Regions from separate parts of the Streptomyces sp. AF1A genome, predicted to be linked through region 1. Evidence: riboswitches for the same ligand, from Rfam matches in the RefSeq annotation. Region 1 holds a riboswitch; the other holds the start of a gene.
The links. A riboswitch is a leader RNA that binds a small molecule or an ion and turns the genes downstream of it on or off. The one in region 1 is predicted to bind cobalamin.
Positions count from the first base shown of each region.

Region 2: linked by a shared signal. The riboswitch ahead of ACLU3S_RS11435 (CbtB domain-containing protein) and the one ahead of ACLU3S_RS26005 (prenyltransferase/squalene oxidase repeat-containing protein) in region 1 are both predicted to bind cobalamin.

Region 1 is NZ_JBLEBI010000122.1:678-7,945, forward strand. Features, by position in the region: partial or broken gene ACLU3S_RS25995 (energy-coupling factor transporter transmembrane component T) at 1-178, opposite strand, end outside; gene ACLU3S_RS26000 (SCO2322 family protein) at 264-914, opposite strand; gene ACLU3S_RS26005 (prenyltransferase/squalene oxidase repeat-containing protein) at 911-2,128, opposite strand; cobalamin riboswitch at 2,245-2,374, opposite strand; gene ACLU3S_RS26010 (phosphotransferase) at 2,434-3,105, shown strand; gene ACLU3S_RS26015 (protease pro-enzyme activation domain-containing protein) at 3,214-5,217, opposite strand; gene ACLU3S_RS26020 (peptidoglycan DD-metalloendopeptidase family protein) at 5,354-6,601, opposite strand; gene ACLU3S_RS26025 (hypothetical protein) at 6,594-7,268, opposite strand, start outside.
Region 2 is NZ_JBLEBI010000026.1:46,301-53,568, reverse strand. Features, by position in the region: gene ACLU3S_RS11460 (FadR/GntR family transcriptional regulator) at 1-135, shown strand, start outside; gene ACLU3S_RS11455 (sterol desaturase family protein) at 137-970, shown strand; gene ACLU3S_RS11450 (lysoplasmalogenase family protein) at 972-1,652, shown strand; gene ACLU3S_RS11445 (YeiH family protein) at 1,809-2,906, opposite strand; gene ACLU3S_RS11440 (LysR substrate-binding domain-containing protein) at 3,002-3,967, shown strand; cobalamin riboswitch at 4,080-4,225, shown strand; gene ACLU3S_RS11435 (CbtB domain-containing protein) at 4,262-4,483, shown strand; gene ACLU3S_RS11430 (CbtA family protein) at 4,506-5,258, shown strand; gene ACLU3S_RS11425 (histidine phosphatase family protein) at 5,481-6,101, opposite strand; gene ACLU3S_RS11420 (SDR family oxidoreductase) at 6,297-7,127, opposite strand; gene ACLU3S_RS11415 (thioesterase II family protein) at 7,124-7,268, opposite strand, start outside.

The DNA.
Region 1 (7,268 bases):
CGGCGAGGGCGAGCCTGGCGAAGGCGGTGTAGGAGCGGGACCAGGGGGCGGGGGAGCGGTGCGTGGCCACGACGTACGCCGATGTGACGACGAGGAGGGCGAGGAGGAGGGGGTTGGTGGTGCGGGTGGCGGCGGTGCCGAGGGATATCGCCCACAGCCACCAGGCACCCGGGTGCACGGGGGCACGGTACGGGTGCCGGGCGGCGGGCTCACCGGCCGGCCGGTGCGGGGTGCCGCCGTACGACGGCCCGCGGTCGCGCCGGCTAGGCACGGTTGCGCCGCCGCGCCTGCCATACCGCCGCCCCCGCCAGCAGGGCGACCGCCGCCGCGCCGATCGGCAGGCCCAGCGAAGGGCCGCCGTCCGAGGCGCCCTTGCCCTTGCCGGCAGCGGTCCCGCGCGCCGGCTCTCCCGCCGCCACCTGCTCCCCGCACCCCTTGTGCGGATACCCGGCGATCGCGCACAGCAGGGCGTTGGAGTCGTAGCGCAGGGGACCCGCGACCGCGGCGAGGGCGTCGGCCGTCGTCGCGTCCGGGCGGACCCGCGCGCAGGCGGTGCGCGGGGCGGGCGGGGTCTCGCCGGACGGGGCGTCCGCCGGTGTGCCGAAGTCGAGGACCAGGGCCACCCGCTTCGTGCCGGACGTGGCGGCCGTGCCCGCGCAGATCGTGCCGAAGTCCGCCGTGCCGCGCGGCCGGGTCGCGTCCGCGGAGTCCGCGCTCACCGCGAAGCGGAAGCCCTCCACGGCGCCGTCGTCGGGGCGGACCGTCGACGGGCCCTGCGTGGCGTAGGTCCAGTGGCCGCCGCCGCGCTCCCAGAACGACCAGTAGCGGTAGCCGGTGGCCTGCGCCGGCGCGGCACCGAGCAGCAGGGCGAGGGCGGCCACCAGGACGGGCGCGGCACGGCGGACGGCGGTCACGGCTGCCGCTTCTTCCGGGCGCTGAGCAGGAAGCCGATGCCGATGCCCGCGACGAGGCCGACGCCGACGACCCACCAGACGCCGGCGTGCGAGCCGTCGCGGGACGCCTCGGCGTGCCGTGCGGCGGCCTTGTCCATGTGCGGGGCGGGACCGAGGTCGTTGAGGGACCGGACCAGGCTGGTGCCGCCGAAGTCGCCCGGCTGCGCGCCGACCGCGTGCGCGGCGAGGATCAGCTGCGCGTACGCGGCCGGGCCGCTCTGGGACGCCCACTGGGTGGCGTTCTTCTCCAGCCAGGCGTACGCCTTCTTGGCCGGCCCGGTCCGGCCGTCCGCGGCGAGGGCGACGACCGCGTCGGCCGTGTTGCCGAAGTCGGGCTGGTCCTTGGCGCCGGGGAGCGCGGACATCAGGTGGCCGCTCTTGGCGACGGCCGATGCCAGGTAGGCGCCGGCGTTGTCCGCGACCTGGGCCGGGGTGAGGTGGCCGGCCTTGGCGCAGCCGTCCTGCGCGGGGGACTTGCCGGTCCCGGTGACGAAGCCCTTGCCGAGCGCGCCCAGGACACCGGCCGCCGTCGCGTCCGCGTTGGCGAGCAACGCGCCCTTCTTGTCCGGCTGGTAGGCGAGGGCGCCGCCGCCGTCCTGGTCGCACGGGATGGACCGGGCGGCCAGCAGGTCGTAGGGGGACTTGCCGGACGGGCGCAGGCCCGCCGGGTCCGTGCCGGCCGCGGCCAGCGCGCCGATGACCACGGAGGTGGAGTTGGTGTCGCTGGGCCCGCCGGGGGAGTAGCCCCAGCCGCCGTCCTTGTTCTGCACGGACTTCAGCCAGTCCACCGCCTTCCGGACGGCGCCGCCGTGCCCGCCGACCGCCTGCAGCGCCTGGACGGCCGCGGCCGTGCTGTTGGTGTCGACCACGACCTTGCTGTCGCAGGCCTTGGCGGGAGCGGCGCGGAAGGCGGCGAAGGCGCCGTTCGCGCACTGCTGGCCGGTGAGCCAGTCCACCGCCCGCGCGGCGGGCCGGTAGCCCAGCGTCCGCTGGGCGACCAGGGTCAGCGACTGGCGCCACACACCGTCGTAGGTCGGGTCCGACTCGCCGTACAGGCCCGAGGGGATCGCCACCTTCGGGGACGCGGACGGCGACGGACCGGCGGCCGTGGCGGGTGCTGCGGCGGCCAGCACGCCTATGGCGGCGAGAGCCGCGGCACTGCGGCGGACGTTCATGAAGGCGACTGCCTCTCCCTGCGGGGAGCCGGGCAGCGCACGGGAGGGCCCCGGGCGGCTCGGCTCCGTAGACCTCGACGGTGCCGTGCGCGGCGGGCCGCCGGCGCACGTGAGCCGGTCAACGTCCCGTCCGGGGCAGTCCGGCTCACCGTGCGCGGCACGGTTCACGGTTGCGGGTCAGCGCCGGAATTGCACCGGCTTTCCCCTGTACGGGTTGTGATGACGACTCCGCCACTTTACCGGCAGCCGCGCGCGGCCCGACGGGTGGCTGTGCGCACATCGGGGCGGTGACTAGGGTCACGGTCATGACGACCACGGGGAGACTGCTGGGTTCGGGCCGTACGGCCGACGTGTACGAGATCGACGAGGCGTGGGTGCTGCGCCGGGACCGCGAGGGCTGGGGGGACGCGGCCGCCGAGGGCGCCGTGATGGCCCACGTGCGCCGGCACGGCTATCCGGCGCCCCGGGTACGGCCCTCCGCCTCGCCCACCGACCTCGTCCTGGAGCGGCTGTCCGGCCCGACGCTGCTCGGCGCCCTGCTGGCCGGCCAGGTCGGCGCGACGGAGGCCGGCACCCTCCTCGCCCGGCTGCTGCGGCAGTTGCACGCGGTACCGGGCCGGGACGCGACCGCCCCGCACCTGCGCGTGCTCCACCTCGACCTGCACCCCGACAACGTCATGCTCACCCCGGACGGCCCCCGCGTCATCGACTGGTCCAACGCCGAGGACGGCCACCCCGGCCTGGACTGGGGCATGTCGGCGCTGATCCTCGCCCAGGTCGCCCTCGCCGACGACGCGCTGGGCGAACCGGCCCGAGCCGTCCTCACCGGCCTGCTCACCGACCCGGCGGACCTCACGGCCTCCGGCCTGGCCGAGGCCCGCAGACGGCGGGCGGCCAACCCGACGATGTCCCCGCGGGAGGTCGAGGTCCTGGCGGACGCGGAGGGGCTGGTAAGGGGGCTGGGGCGGCTGGGTTAGCGTCTTCCGGTCCGCTCCGTTCCATTCCGGTGGGTTCGGCCGGGGTCGGGCCGTTCGTGCCGGTTTGATGCGGGACTGTGGCGGGGCTGTGGCGGGGTTGCAGCCGGATCAGGGAGTGGCGCCCGCCGGCCTCGGGGCGAGCTCGGGGTGCCGGAACCAGCGCAGGTAGCCGGTGGTCGGGGAGCCGAGACCGGTGGCGTCGTCGTAGCCGCGGCGGGCATGGAGGCCGAAGTCGTGGCCGAGGGTGTAGAGGAGATAGCGCTGGGCGCCCCCGGCCGTGTCGACGCCGGGGCCCTCGTCGCGTACCACGGTCAGGGGCGCCGTCCCCGCGTTCGCGGGGTGGTCGGTGACGTCGTGGAACACATGGGCGTGGGATGCGGCGAGGGCGTACAGGAGCGGGTTGGCGAAGCCGAGCCGGTGTCCGGAGGCCTGTTGGGCGTCGGCCTGGACGGCGGCGAAGGCGGGCGCGGCCGCCGACGTGCCGCCGAACCCGACGAGATGGTAGGTCCCGGCGTCCGTGAGCCCGACGAGGACGGGCAGTGCCCCGTCGCCTTCCAGCGCCACGTCGGGCGTCGCCCGGCGCGCGGTGCCGCCGGGGACACGGCCGCGCTGGTACCAGGGCCGCGGGAAGTCGCTCGCGCCCCCTCCGCCGCCGAAGGCGAAGACGCCGGGGACCGGCCCCCACGCCCGGCCCTTGTCCGTGAGAACGGACAGCTCGTCGCCCATGCTGGTCTCCCAGGCGTAGTCGCCGTGCCGGTCCAGGGCCAGGGTGGTGCCGCCGACCGAGGTGACCCACGGCGAGCCGCTGGGGAAGTCGGCCTGGGCCCGGGTGGTCTTCGGGTCGCAGTTGACGCCGGTCCGCGCGGCCCCGGGCGAGGAGTCGCCGCAGTCACCGGCGGCGAAGGAGACCCCGATGCCCTCGGCCGCGGCCTGCTCGAACAGCAGGTTCCACGCGGCCACCAGCGTGGGGGTCAGGTGCCCGGGGCTGGAGTGGACGATCTCCGCCCAGGAGTTGGAGACGACATCCGCCCGGCGGCCGTCGATGACGTACGTCTCGGCGTCCATCAGGTCGTTGTCGAGGCAGGAGTTCGCGCCGACGTACAGGACCTTCGCGTCCGGGGCGAGACCGTGGGCGAGGTCGATGTCGAGTGCCTGCTCGCCGGCCCAGGTCCGCGGCGGAGCGCACGCGTCACTTATGTGCCAGCCGCGGGGCGTCACGTGCTGGCGGTACTGGCCCGGCCGGAAGGCGCGGTCGCCGGTGGCCCGGGCGTAGCGGTCGGCGTCGGCGGGCATGTCCGGCGACCCGTAGGCGTCGACGACGGCGATGGTGGAGCCGCGCCCGGTGGCGCCGTCGGTGCCCGCGCCGTAGGCGTGCCGGAGCTGTGCGGGGATGTAGGGGCAGGGCGCGTACGCGGTGGTCCTGCCGTACGCCTTGGGCAGCCGCGTGGCCGGCTTCTGACCGAAGTGGCCGGAGCACACGGCCCCGTCCGCGGGCACGTCGAGAGCCGGTGCCGGGGTGGAGAGGGGGCGGGCTGCGCCGGGGGTGGACAGGCCGGACACGCCGAGCACGGTCGCGCCGAGGGCGGCGGGCACGCTGAGGTCGCCCGAGGGCGCGTCGCTCGTGCCGCGGCCGGTGCGGTAGCGGTGCAGGCTCGTGCCGAAGGCCCGCTGGACGGCGCGGGCGGGGCCCTCGATCGTGAGGTGGTGGAGGGTGCGGCCGGTGACGGTGAACCCGGACCGGGCCAGCCATGCGGAGACGGCACGGATGTGCTGGTCCGTCTGACCGAAGCGCCGCTGGTACGCGGCCGGGGTGAGGTAGTGCCGGTACTCGGGGCTGTGCGGGTCGGTGACCGCGCGCAGGAACGCCGAGAGCCCCGCCGGGTCACGGGAGCCGAGGTAGAGACGCGCGCTGACGCGGCGCGCACCGGGCACGGGGCCCGCGTCGGCGGCCGGCGTCGCGTACGCGGGCCGGGATCCCACGAGGGGGTGCCGGTCGGCCGCGTGGGCGGCGGGGAGGGAGCCGGCGGTGCCCAGCAGCAGGGCACAGGCCGCGGCGGCCACGGAACCGCGGCGCAGGCGGTGCGGCAGGCGTATGGAGGCGTGAAGAGGCACGGGATGCAGACCTTCTGGTGTGGCGGCGCCGGACGGCGCGCGGGACGGAGCCGCGGCGCGGCACGGACTGCGCCGTACCGGCCGATGGCCGCCGGGTGAAAGGTGCGAAAGGGATGCCCAGGGTCCTTTGGCGGCCCTAGGTGCGGATGGTCCGGCCCCGGCAGAGCGGGCCCGAGACGCCCTGGAACTCCAGGTCGAGGCCGAGGCCGTCGCGTTCGGCGTGGATGTGCAGGTGGGGCTCGCTGCTGTTGCCGGAGTTCCCGACCTCGCCGAGCACCTGCCCGGCGCGCACGGGGTCGCCCGTGGTCACGGTCACGGTGCCGGGCCGCAGGTGGGCCAGCTTGACGACCTCACGGCCCGTGTCGATCCACACGTGGTTGCCGTACACGGGCTGGTAGCGGATGGTGCCGGGTTCCTGGTCGTCGATGTGGTCGGCGGCGGAGACCACCGTGCCGTCACAGGGCGCGTGCACGGGCTGCCCGTACACCAGGTGGCTCGCGTTCGTGCCGCGCGCGCCCTCGCCCCGGGCGCGGCCGCGCGCCCGCGTGCCGCCGGGGCCGACCCGGAGGACGTCCAGGGCGCCGCGCTGCTCGGGGAAGCCCGCGTGATGGTTCAGGCCCCGTCCGCCGCCCTGCGCGATGTACCAACTCCCGCCCTGCAGCGGGAAGACGAGAGGCCGCGACACGGCCTGCCCCCAGCGGTGGCGGCGCGCTCGCACCAGGAGCACGCCGGCGACGGCGAACAGGACGGCTCCGACGAGCAGTTCGGCGGTGGGGCCGCCCGACGCGGGCAGTCCGGGCAGCCGGCAGGCGGAGGCGAGGGCGACGAGCGCCCCGGCCTCCAGGGGACGCCGTATCCACCAGGGCTGGGTGGCGGGGGCGCGCCAGCCCTCCAGGAACAGGTAGCCGACCGCGACGATGAGCAGGCTGCCGCACCAGGCGGTCCGGGAGGGCGCCTCCCAGCAGTCGCCGACGCGCACGGCGAACAGCAGGGCCAGCACCGCCCACGCGAAGGCCGTGCGCGCCCCGTGGGACACGCGCAGGCGCGACGGCCGGTGTGCGGCCGGGGCGATCAGCAGCCCGGCGAGCTCACGGCCGTCACGGCTGGCGGCGAAGGCGAGCGCGCGGCCCCTGGTGCCCTCGATCACGAGCCCCTCGGGGCTGTCGCGCACGCCGGTGACGTCGCCGACGCGCGCGAGGGTGGCGGCCACGATCTCGTCGAGCCGCTCGCGGCCCACGGCGGCGGCCACCCGCGGCGCCAGGCGTTCGCGCTCGCCGGGCTCCGCGGTCAGGAACCGGTACAGGGCGTCCGCCGCGGCGTCCTGGCCGTGGTCCGGCCGCCCGGTCCGCCGGCCGTCCGCCGGTTCCCCCGTCGTGTCACGCATCGGCCGCACCGTCCTGCCCCGCCGTCATCGCCACGGGTGTGACGCCGCGTGCGGCCGCCGGTGACCAACCACCGTTCAGCACGCGGTCCTTGACCGTCCGGAAGCGGCGCGCGAGCGACCTGTAGTCCTCGTCCCGCAGGCAGGTGCAGTCCGCGCCGATCATCAGCAGCCCGAAGCACACCAGGCCCATGAAGGCCATGATGCCCACGTGCAGGCCCTCCAGCGCCAGGGTGTTGGTCTTGCGGACCCACGGGCGGGCCGACAACAGCGCGAAGGGAAGCGCCAGTTCGATGAGGATCGTGACGTAGCAGACGGCGGTTCCCACGACGGCGCTGCTCATCAGGTGCGCGTACGTCGCCGACATCTCGAAGCCGGTGATCCGGCTGATGTAGTACATGGCCACGCCGTCCTGCCACATCTTCCCGGTGATCTTCCAGTAGCCGGCGGCGAAGTACAGCACCGCGGTCTGGAAGACGATCAGAAAGGCGCCCACGTTGTGCAGCACGGTGGAGATCGCCGGCTGTTCCCGCTCCCGCATCGTCGCGCGCCTCTTCTTGGCGCCGGGCGCGAAGTAGGCGTTGGAGACGGTGAGGACCATGAACAGGATCAGGATCTGGGTGAGGTTGTCGCCGCCTTCGAGGATGTCCTGGTTGCGGTTGTGCAGCGA
Region 2 (7,268 bases), on a different contig from region 1:
GAACTCCTCGACATCGAGGCGCATCAGCGGCTGGCGGCGCACATCGCGGCGCGCGAGGCCGAGGCGGCCGAACGGCTGGCGCGCGAACTGCTGTCCCGCAGCGTGCCCGCCACGCCCCGGAAGGCGGTGCGCTGACATGATCCCGGCCGTCGTCTACGCGATACCCGCGTTCGTGCTCCTCGTCGTCGTCGAGGCGCTGTCCTTCCGCTTCCTCCCGGACGACGACGAGCGCGGCTACGAGATGCGGGACACCGTCACCAGCATGTCCATGGGCGCCGGCAGCCAGGTCGTCGCGGTGCCGTGGAAGGCGGTGACGATCGTCGTGTACGCGGCTCTCTTCGCCGTCGCCCCCTGGCACCTGTCACCGTCCTCCGCGTGGACGTGGGTGCTGCTGTTCTTCGGCGACGACCTGGCGTACTACGCCTTCCACCGCGCCCACCACCGGGTGCGGGTGCTGTGGGCGAGCCATGTGGTCCACCACTCGAGCCTCCGCTTCAACCTCTCGACCGCCCTGCGCCAGAGCTGGACACCGATGACGGGTCTGCCCTTCTGGCTGCCGCTGGCGCTGCTCGGCGTGCCGCCGTGGATGATCCTGCTGCAGCAGGCCTTCAGCCTCGTCTACCAGTTCTTCCTGCACACCGAGCGGGTGGACAAGCTGTGGCGGCCGGTGGAGTGGTTCTTCAACACGCCGTCCCACCACCGCGTCCACCACGGCTCGAACAGCGTCTACCTGGACCGCAACTACGGCGGCATCCTCATCGTCTGGGACCGGCTCTTCGGCACCTTCGAGCCGGAGGGCGTGCGCGTGGTGTACGGCCTGACCAAGAACATCGGCACCTACAACCCGGTGCGGGTGGCCTTCCACGAGTTCGCCGCCGCCTGGCACGACGTGCGCACGGCCCGCCGCTGGCGCGACCGTGCCGGGTATCTGTTCGGGCCGCCCGGCTGGGCACCGAGGGCGGACGCCTGACGTGCCACCGCTGATCGTCGTCTTCGCCGCGCTGGCGGCCCTCGACATCGCAGGTGTCGCGACCGGCCCGCCGCTCCTGGAGTGGGTCGCCAAGCCGCTGCTGGCACCCGTGCTCGCCGTACACCTGTGGCGCCTGACCGGCACCCGGCACGTTCCCGTCCTGGCCGGCCTCGGCTGCGCCACCGCCGGTGACGTGGCGCTCATACTGCCCGGCCGGGCGGCCTTCGGCGTCGGAATCGCCTTCTTCCTGGGCGCGCAACTGTGCTGGACGGCCGCGTTCCTGCGCGCCGGTGCCCTGCGGTATCTGCGTCCCCGCCGCCTGCTGTGCGCCGTCCACCTCGCCGTGTGGGCCACCGCGGTCGCCGCCCTCGCCCCCGCGCTCGGGCCGGTCCTGGGAACCGCGGTGGCCGTCTACGCGGCGGCCCTGGTCACCATGGCCCTGACCGCGCGTGTGCTGGGACGCCGGGCGGCCTGGGGCGGGCTGGTGTTCATCGGCTCGGACCTGCTCGTCGCTCTGGGAGCCGCGGGGGCCGGCTTCCCCGGGCGCGCCGTTCTCGTCATGCTGTCGTACACGCTCGCCCTGGCCCTGATCACCACGGCGTTCACCACCGCGCAGGCACGCCGGTCCGAGGGGACGCCCACTGCTCGCCGGGGGACGTTCGTGACCCGCGCGAGCGACTGACGCCCGTCGCCGCGCCGTTCGCGAGGCTGCTCGGCGCACCGCAGGGCCCTCGCGGTGGAACACGTCGTCGGGAGCGCTTCGGCCGAGGGCCGCGTCGCGTGCCCGCCCGGGGTCGGCCGATGCCGGCGGGGCTGTGCGTCGTTCCCGGCGCGGCGGTCACAGGTACCGGGTCAGGAACTGGACGGCCAAGCTGGTGGCGGACACCACCAGCCACAGGCAGCCGCCGAGCAGCAGGGGTGCGGGGCCGGTCCGGCGCAGCCGGGAGGGTTCGGTGGACAGGCCGATCGCGGACAGGGCGACGGTGATCAGGAAGACGGCGAGCGCGCCGAGCGGGGCGTGGGCGCGGGACGGGACGAGGCCGGCCGTGTTCACGCCCGCCAGGAGGATGAAGCCGGTGAGGAACCACGGCACCAGCCGGCCCACGCGCACCGGGCCGGGACGATGACGCGCGGGACCGCCCCCGTCGGCGTCGTTCGCCGCGTCCGCCGTGCGCGCGCGCCGGCGGGCGAGGGCGGCGAGGCCGAGGCAGACCGGGATGATCATCAGGGTGCGGGTCAGCTTGATCACCACCGCGTAGTCGGCCGCCGGGCCGCCGTAGGTGGTGGCGGCCGCGACCACCGACGACATGTCGTTGACCGCGGTGCCCGCGAACAGGCCGAACGCGTGCTGGCCCAGCCCCAGCAGATGCCCGAGGGCGGGGAAGGCCAGCACCGCGGCGATGTTGAAGACGAAGATCGTGGACACGGCGTACGCCACCTCCGCCTCGGCCGCGCCGATGACCGGCGTGACCGCGGCGATCGCGGAGGCGCCGCAGATGCCGGTGCCCACGCCGATCAGCGTCCGCAGGTCGCGGACCACACCCAGGCGGCGCCCGATCCCGTACGCCGCGGCCAGGCAGACCGCGAGGGTCACGATCATCACCGGCAGCGAGCCGGCACCGACCCGCAGCACCTGGCCCAGGGAGAGCTGCGCACCCAGTACCACCACCGCGGCCTGCAGCACCTCGCGCCCGGCGAAGGCGATGCCTGGCCGCAGCCGGTCCGCGGGACGCACCGCGAGCGCCACCAGCACGCCGAGCACGATTCCGCTCACCGGCCCGCCGACGACGGGTGCCAGGCGGCCGACCGCGGTTGCGACGAGGGCGACACCGACGGCGAGGGCGAGCCCGGGCAGCCGGCCGGCGAAGCCTGCAAGTCGCGCGGCCAGGCGCGGAGGGCGGGTGGTGGCTGATCGGGGGAGGCTGGCGTCCTTCATGATCACCATCCTGGGCGGCGCGACGCACGCTCTGTAGTCCCCGATCGAGCAGGAGGTCATAGCGCAGACGCATGACTGGCTCATACGCTGGCGCTGTGACAGACTCCTCGGCGCCGCTTTCCCGTCCCGTCCCCGTCCCCCCGCGCACGCCCGACCTGGAGTCGCTGCGGCTCCTCGTCCTCGTGGCCGACCTGGGGAGCCTGGGCCGGGCCGCCGAGCGGCTGCGGATCTCCCAGCCGTCCGCCAGCCGCCGGCTGTCCACGCTGGAACGCGGGCTGGGGCTGGTGCTGGTCGACCGGACCCGCCGCGGCTCCCGGCTGACGCTGGCCGGGCAGGTGGTCGCCGGACACGCCCGGCGGGTCATGGACGAGCTGGACGAACTGCTCGCCGGGGCGGTCAGGCTGCGTGACCGGCGGGAGGCCGAACTGCGCGTCGCGGCGAGCCTGACCATCGCGGAGTACCTGCTGCCGGCCTGGATCAGCGAACTGCGCGCCCGTCGGCCCGAGTTGTACATCGGGCTGCAGGTGACCAACAGCGGGCACGTGCCCGAGCTGGTCGAGTCGGGCGAGGCCGACGTCGGGTTCATCGAGGGGCCCCACCTGTCCCGCGTGATGTCCACGCGGCAGGTGGCCGAGGACCGGCTCGTCGTCGTGGTCGACCCCGCACACCCGTGGGCACGGCGACGCGAACCGCTGTCGGCACAGGAGCTGTCCCGTGCGCCGCTGGTGCTGCGCGAGAGCGGTTCCGGCACCCGGCAGACCCTGGACCGCGCCCTGCACCTGGCCGGCTGCGAACGCGTGCGGCCCCTGGTGGAGCTCGGCTCGACGGCCGCCGTGCGCGGCGCGGTGATCGCCGGCACCGGGCCGTCCGTCCTGAGCGAACTGGCCGTCCAGGGCGACATCGCCGAGGGCCGGCTGATCGGCGTGGACGTCGCGGGCGTCGACCTCACGCGCGACCTGCGCGCGGTCTGGCCGACCGGGCGGCGCCTGGTGGGCCCGGCGGCGGAGCTGGTCACAGTGGCACGCCGCGAGGCCACCGGCGAGCGCCGGCCCCTCACGTAGAGCCTGCCGGCGGGCAACCGGCCCGAGGGAAGACACGCGCGCCTTCGTCGTGCGGGCGTCCACCAAAAGCCCATGAGGAAGATCACGTCGGGCGGACGCGGTCTTGGCCGCGCCCACGCCACACGGTACGGTCTGTCCGATATCGACGACGGCGAGACGGAAGCCGGTGGGAATCCGGCACGGTCGCGCCACTGTATGCGGGGCGCCCTCCTGGGGCGTTGCGTGAGTCAGACCCGTGGCCGTCGTCCTGTGCACCACCGAGATGGGACGCGAACTCCCAGAGGAGGTTCTGCCATGGCGCAGACCGTCGCTCAGCCGACAGCCACCACTCCCGCCATCCCCGCCAAGCTTCCGCTGAAGGCGATAGCGCCCTGGGCGGTCTTCTTCGGCATCCTGATGCTGGTCCTGCTCTACTTCGTGGGCGCCGAGCAGGGTGCCACCTCCGTGTTCAACGGCACCGGCGTCCACGAGTGGGTGCACGACGCCCGTCACCTGCTCGGCTTCCCCTGCCACTGAGCCCGGGGGAGAGCACACGCTCATGAACTCGGCAACGGTAAGGGGCCTCCTCGTGCGGGGCATGCTCGCCGGCCTCGCGGCCGGCGTGCTCGCCCTCGTCGTGGCCTACCTCCTCGGTGAGCCGAGCGTCGACAGGGCGATCGCCTTCGAGGACGCCCACTCCCACGAGCACGAGATGGAGGTCGTCTCCCGCTCCCTGCAGTCCACCGCCGGTCTGGCCACCGGCGTCCTCGTCTACGGCGTCGCCTTCGGCGGCATCGCCGCGCTCGCCTACTGCGTCGCGCTCGGCCGCGTCGGACGCTTCACTCCGCGGGCGACCGCGCTGCTGCTGTCCGGCTGCGCCCTGCTCGCCGTCTACGTCGTGCCGTTCCTGAAGTACCCGGCCAACCCGCCCTCGGTCGGTGAGCCCGACACCATCGGCAGGCGGACCGCCCTGTACTTCCTGATGATGCTGCTCAGCGTGCTCCTCGCGGTGTTCGCGACCATCCTGGGCAAGCGCCTCGCGCCCCACCTGGGCACCTGGTGGGCCACGGTCGTCGCGGTGGCCGCGTTCGCCGCGCTGGTCGGCCTGGCCTACGCGTTCCTGCCCGTCGTCAACGAGGTGCCGAAGGACTTCCCGGCCACCCTGCTGTGGCGCTTCCGGCTCTCCGCGCTGGCCGTCCAGTCCGTCCTGTGGGCCGGCTTCGGCCTGCTCTTCGGTGAACTGGCGGAATGCCTGCTGAACCCCAAGCCGGCAACAGCCCCGGGCGGCAACGGGGTTCCGGCCGCGCACTGATTCCTTCCGGACCACAGAGGGCTCATCGGAATCATCCGAAGAGCCCTCTGGCGTTCTTTGGACAGCGAGTCGCACGGAAGAGCGGGTACGGCTCGGCAGGCGGCTCGGCCGGACGCGAACCACCCGGCCGGGGGGCAGAGGAACGGAGCGGTCACAACTCCCGGCCGTGCCGCATCCTCCCCGGTGGCCGTGAGGCAGCGGGTCGGCGGCGCTGCCGCGCCGTCACCGGCATCCCGCGTCCGGAACGCCGGCGGCCGCGTTCCCGTCGGCGTCCGGCACGGCCAGGGGGCGCCCCAGCCGCAGATTCCAGCGCCCGGCCCGGCCGCTGAGTTCGGTCACCGTGAGCGGTGCCACATCGAGGCGCCAGAAGACAGCGGCGGGCAGGTCCAGCGCTTCAGTGATCGCCGCCCGCACCACCTCCGGCTCGACCACGGCGAGCACACGACCCTCGAGGGCCCCCGCTCCCTCCAGCCACCGCGCGACCCTCTCGCACAGGGCCTGCACGGACTCGCCGCCGTGCGGTGCGCTGCCCGGGTCGGTGAGCCAGCGGGCCACGGCGTCCGGCTCGGCAGCCGCGACCGCCTCCAGCGCGCGACCTCGCCAGCGGCCCACGTCCAGGCCGTCCAACTCCGGCGTCGCCACGCCGTCGAGGCCGAGTGCGGCCGCCGTCTCCCGGCAGCGCACACTCGGGGACGCGACCACGTGCGCGGGCACGGGCAGCGACCCGGCGGCCGCTCGGGCGCGGGTCGCGCCGAGGTCGTCGATCGAGTCTCCGTCGTAGAACAGGGCCCGCCGCAGCGAGGCGCTCGTGGCGGGTGAGACGAAGGCGACGCGGCTGGTCACGTGGCTGCTCCTGCTGTCGGTGTCATGGGACGAGGGTGTCCGCCGCGTACAGCATCCGCGGACGCGGGTCCGGGCCGACGGCCGGGTGCCCCAGGGGTGGATGCCGTTGACGGGTGCGCGAGAACAGCTTCGTCCGACGTCGGCCCGGTGGGAAAGAGCGCCGGGATCACGAGGGGGGAGGGGTGGTACGCGGGGTCAGCGAGCGGAGAAGCCTCCATCCACAGTGATCACAGCCCCGGTCACCTGCCGGCTCTCGTTCGAGGCCAGCCAGACCGCGGAGTCGGCGACGTCCTCGGGTTCGATGAGGGCGTTCATGGGCTGGTCCCGCATGAAGATCTGTTCGTGCTCGTCGACGGGTACGTCCAGGGACCGGGCGATCTCGGCGAGCATGCGGCCCTCGACATGGGGGGCGTCGCGGACCGAGCCCGGGCACAGGGCGTTGACGCGGACCTTGTGGGGTCCGTAGTCCAGGGCGGCTGCTTTGGTGAGACCGACGAGTCCGTGCTTGGCAGCGACATATCCGGCGAAGTGGCGGTAGCCGACCAGGCCGGCTGTTGAGGTGATGTTGATGATGCTGCCCGTCTTGCGCTGGGCCATGAGTCCGCCGACGCAGCGGATCAGCCGCCAGGCCCCGGAGAGGTCGACATCGAGCATGAGCTGCCATTCGTCCTCCTCGATCTCGTGCGTGGCCTTACCCGACGGTGCGGCGATGCCGGCGTTGTTGACGAGGACGTCGAGGTGCCCGAACCGGGCTGTCGCGGTCTCCACCGCATCCTGGACCTGGTCGAGGTGCCGTACGTCTGTGCGGTGGACGAGTACGGCGGCGCCCTCCTTGCGGCACAGGTCTGCCGTGTGCTCGAGCTGGCTGGCCGACCCCAGGGGATACGGCACGCCAGGCAGGTTCTCGGCCACGTCGAGGAGGGCGAGGTCGGCGCCTTCCCGTGCGAAGGCCACGGCTGTCGCCCGGCCGAGACCGCGGGCGGCGCCGGTGATCAGAGCGGTTTTGCCGTCGAGTCGGCCGGTCATCGCGGGGCTGCTCCGAGGTCGTGGGCGTCGTCCAGCTGGGCGGCGATGAGGCGGAGAACGCCGGGGCCGTGCTGGGTGAGGTACATGTGTCCGCCGGGGAGTTCGGCGGTGGTGAAGGCGGCGGTGGTGGCGTCGGCCCAC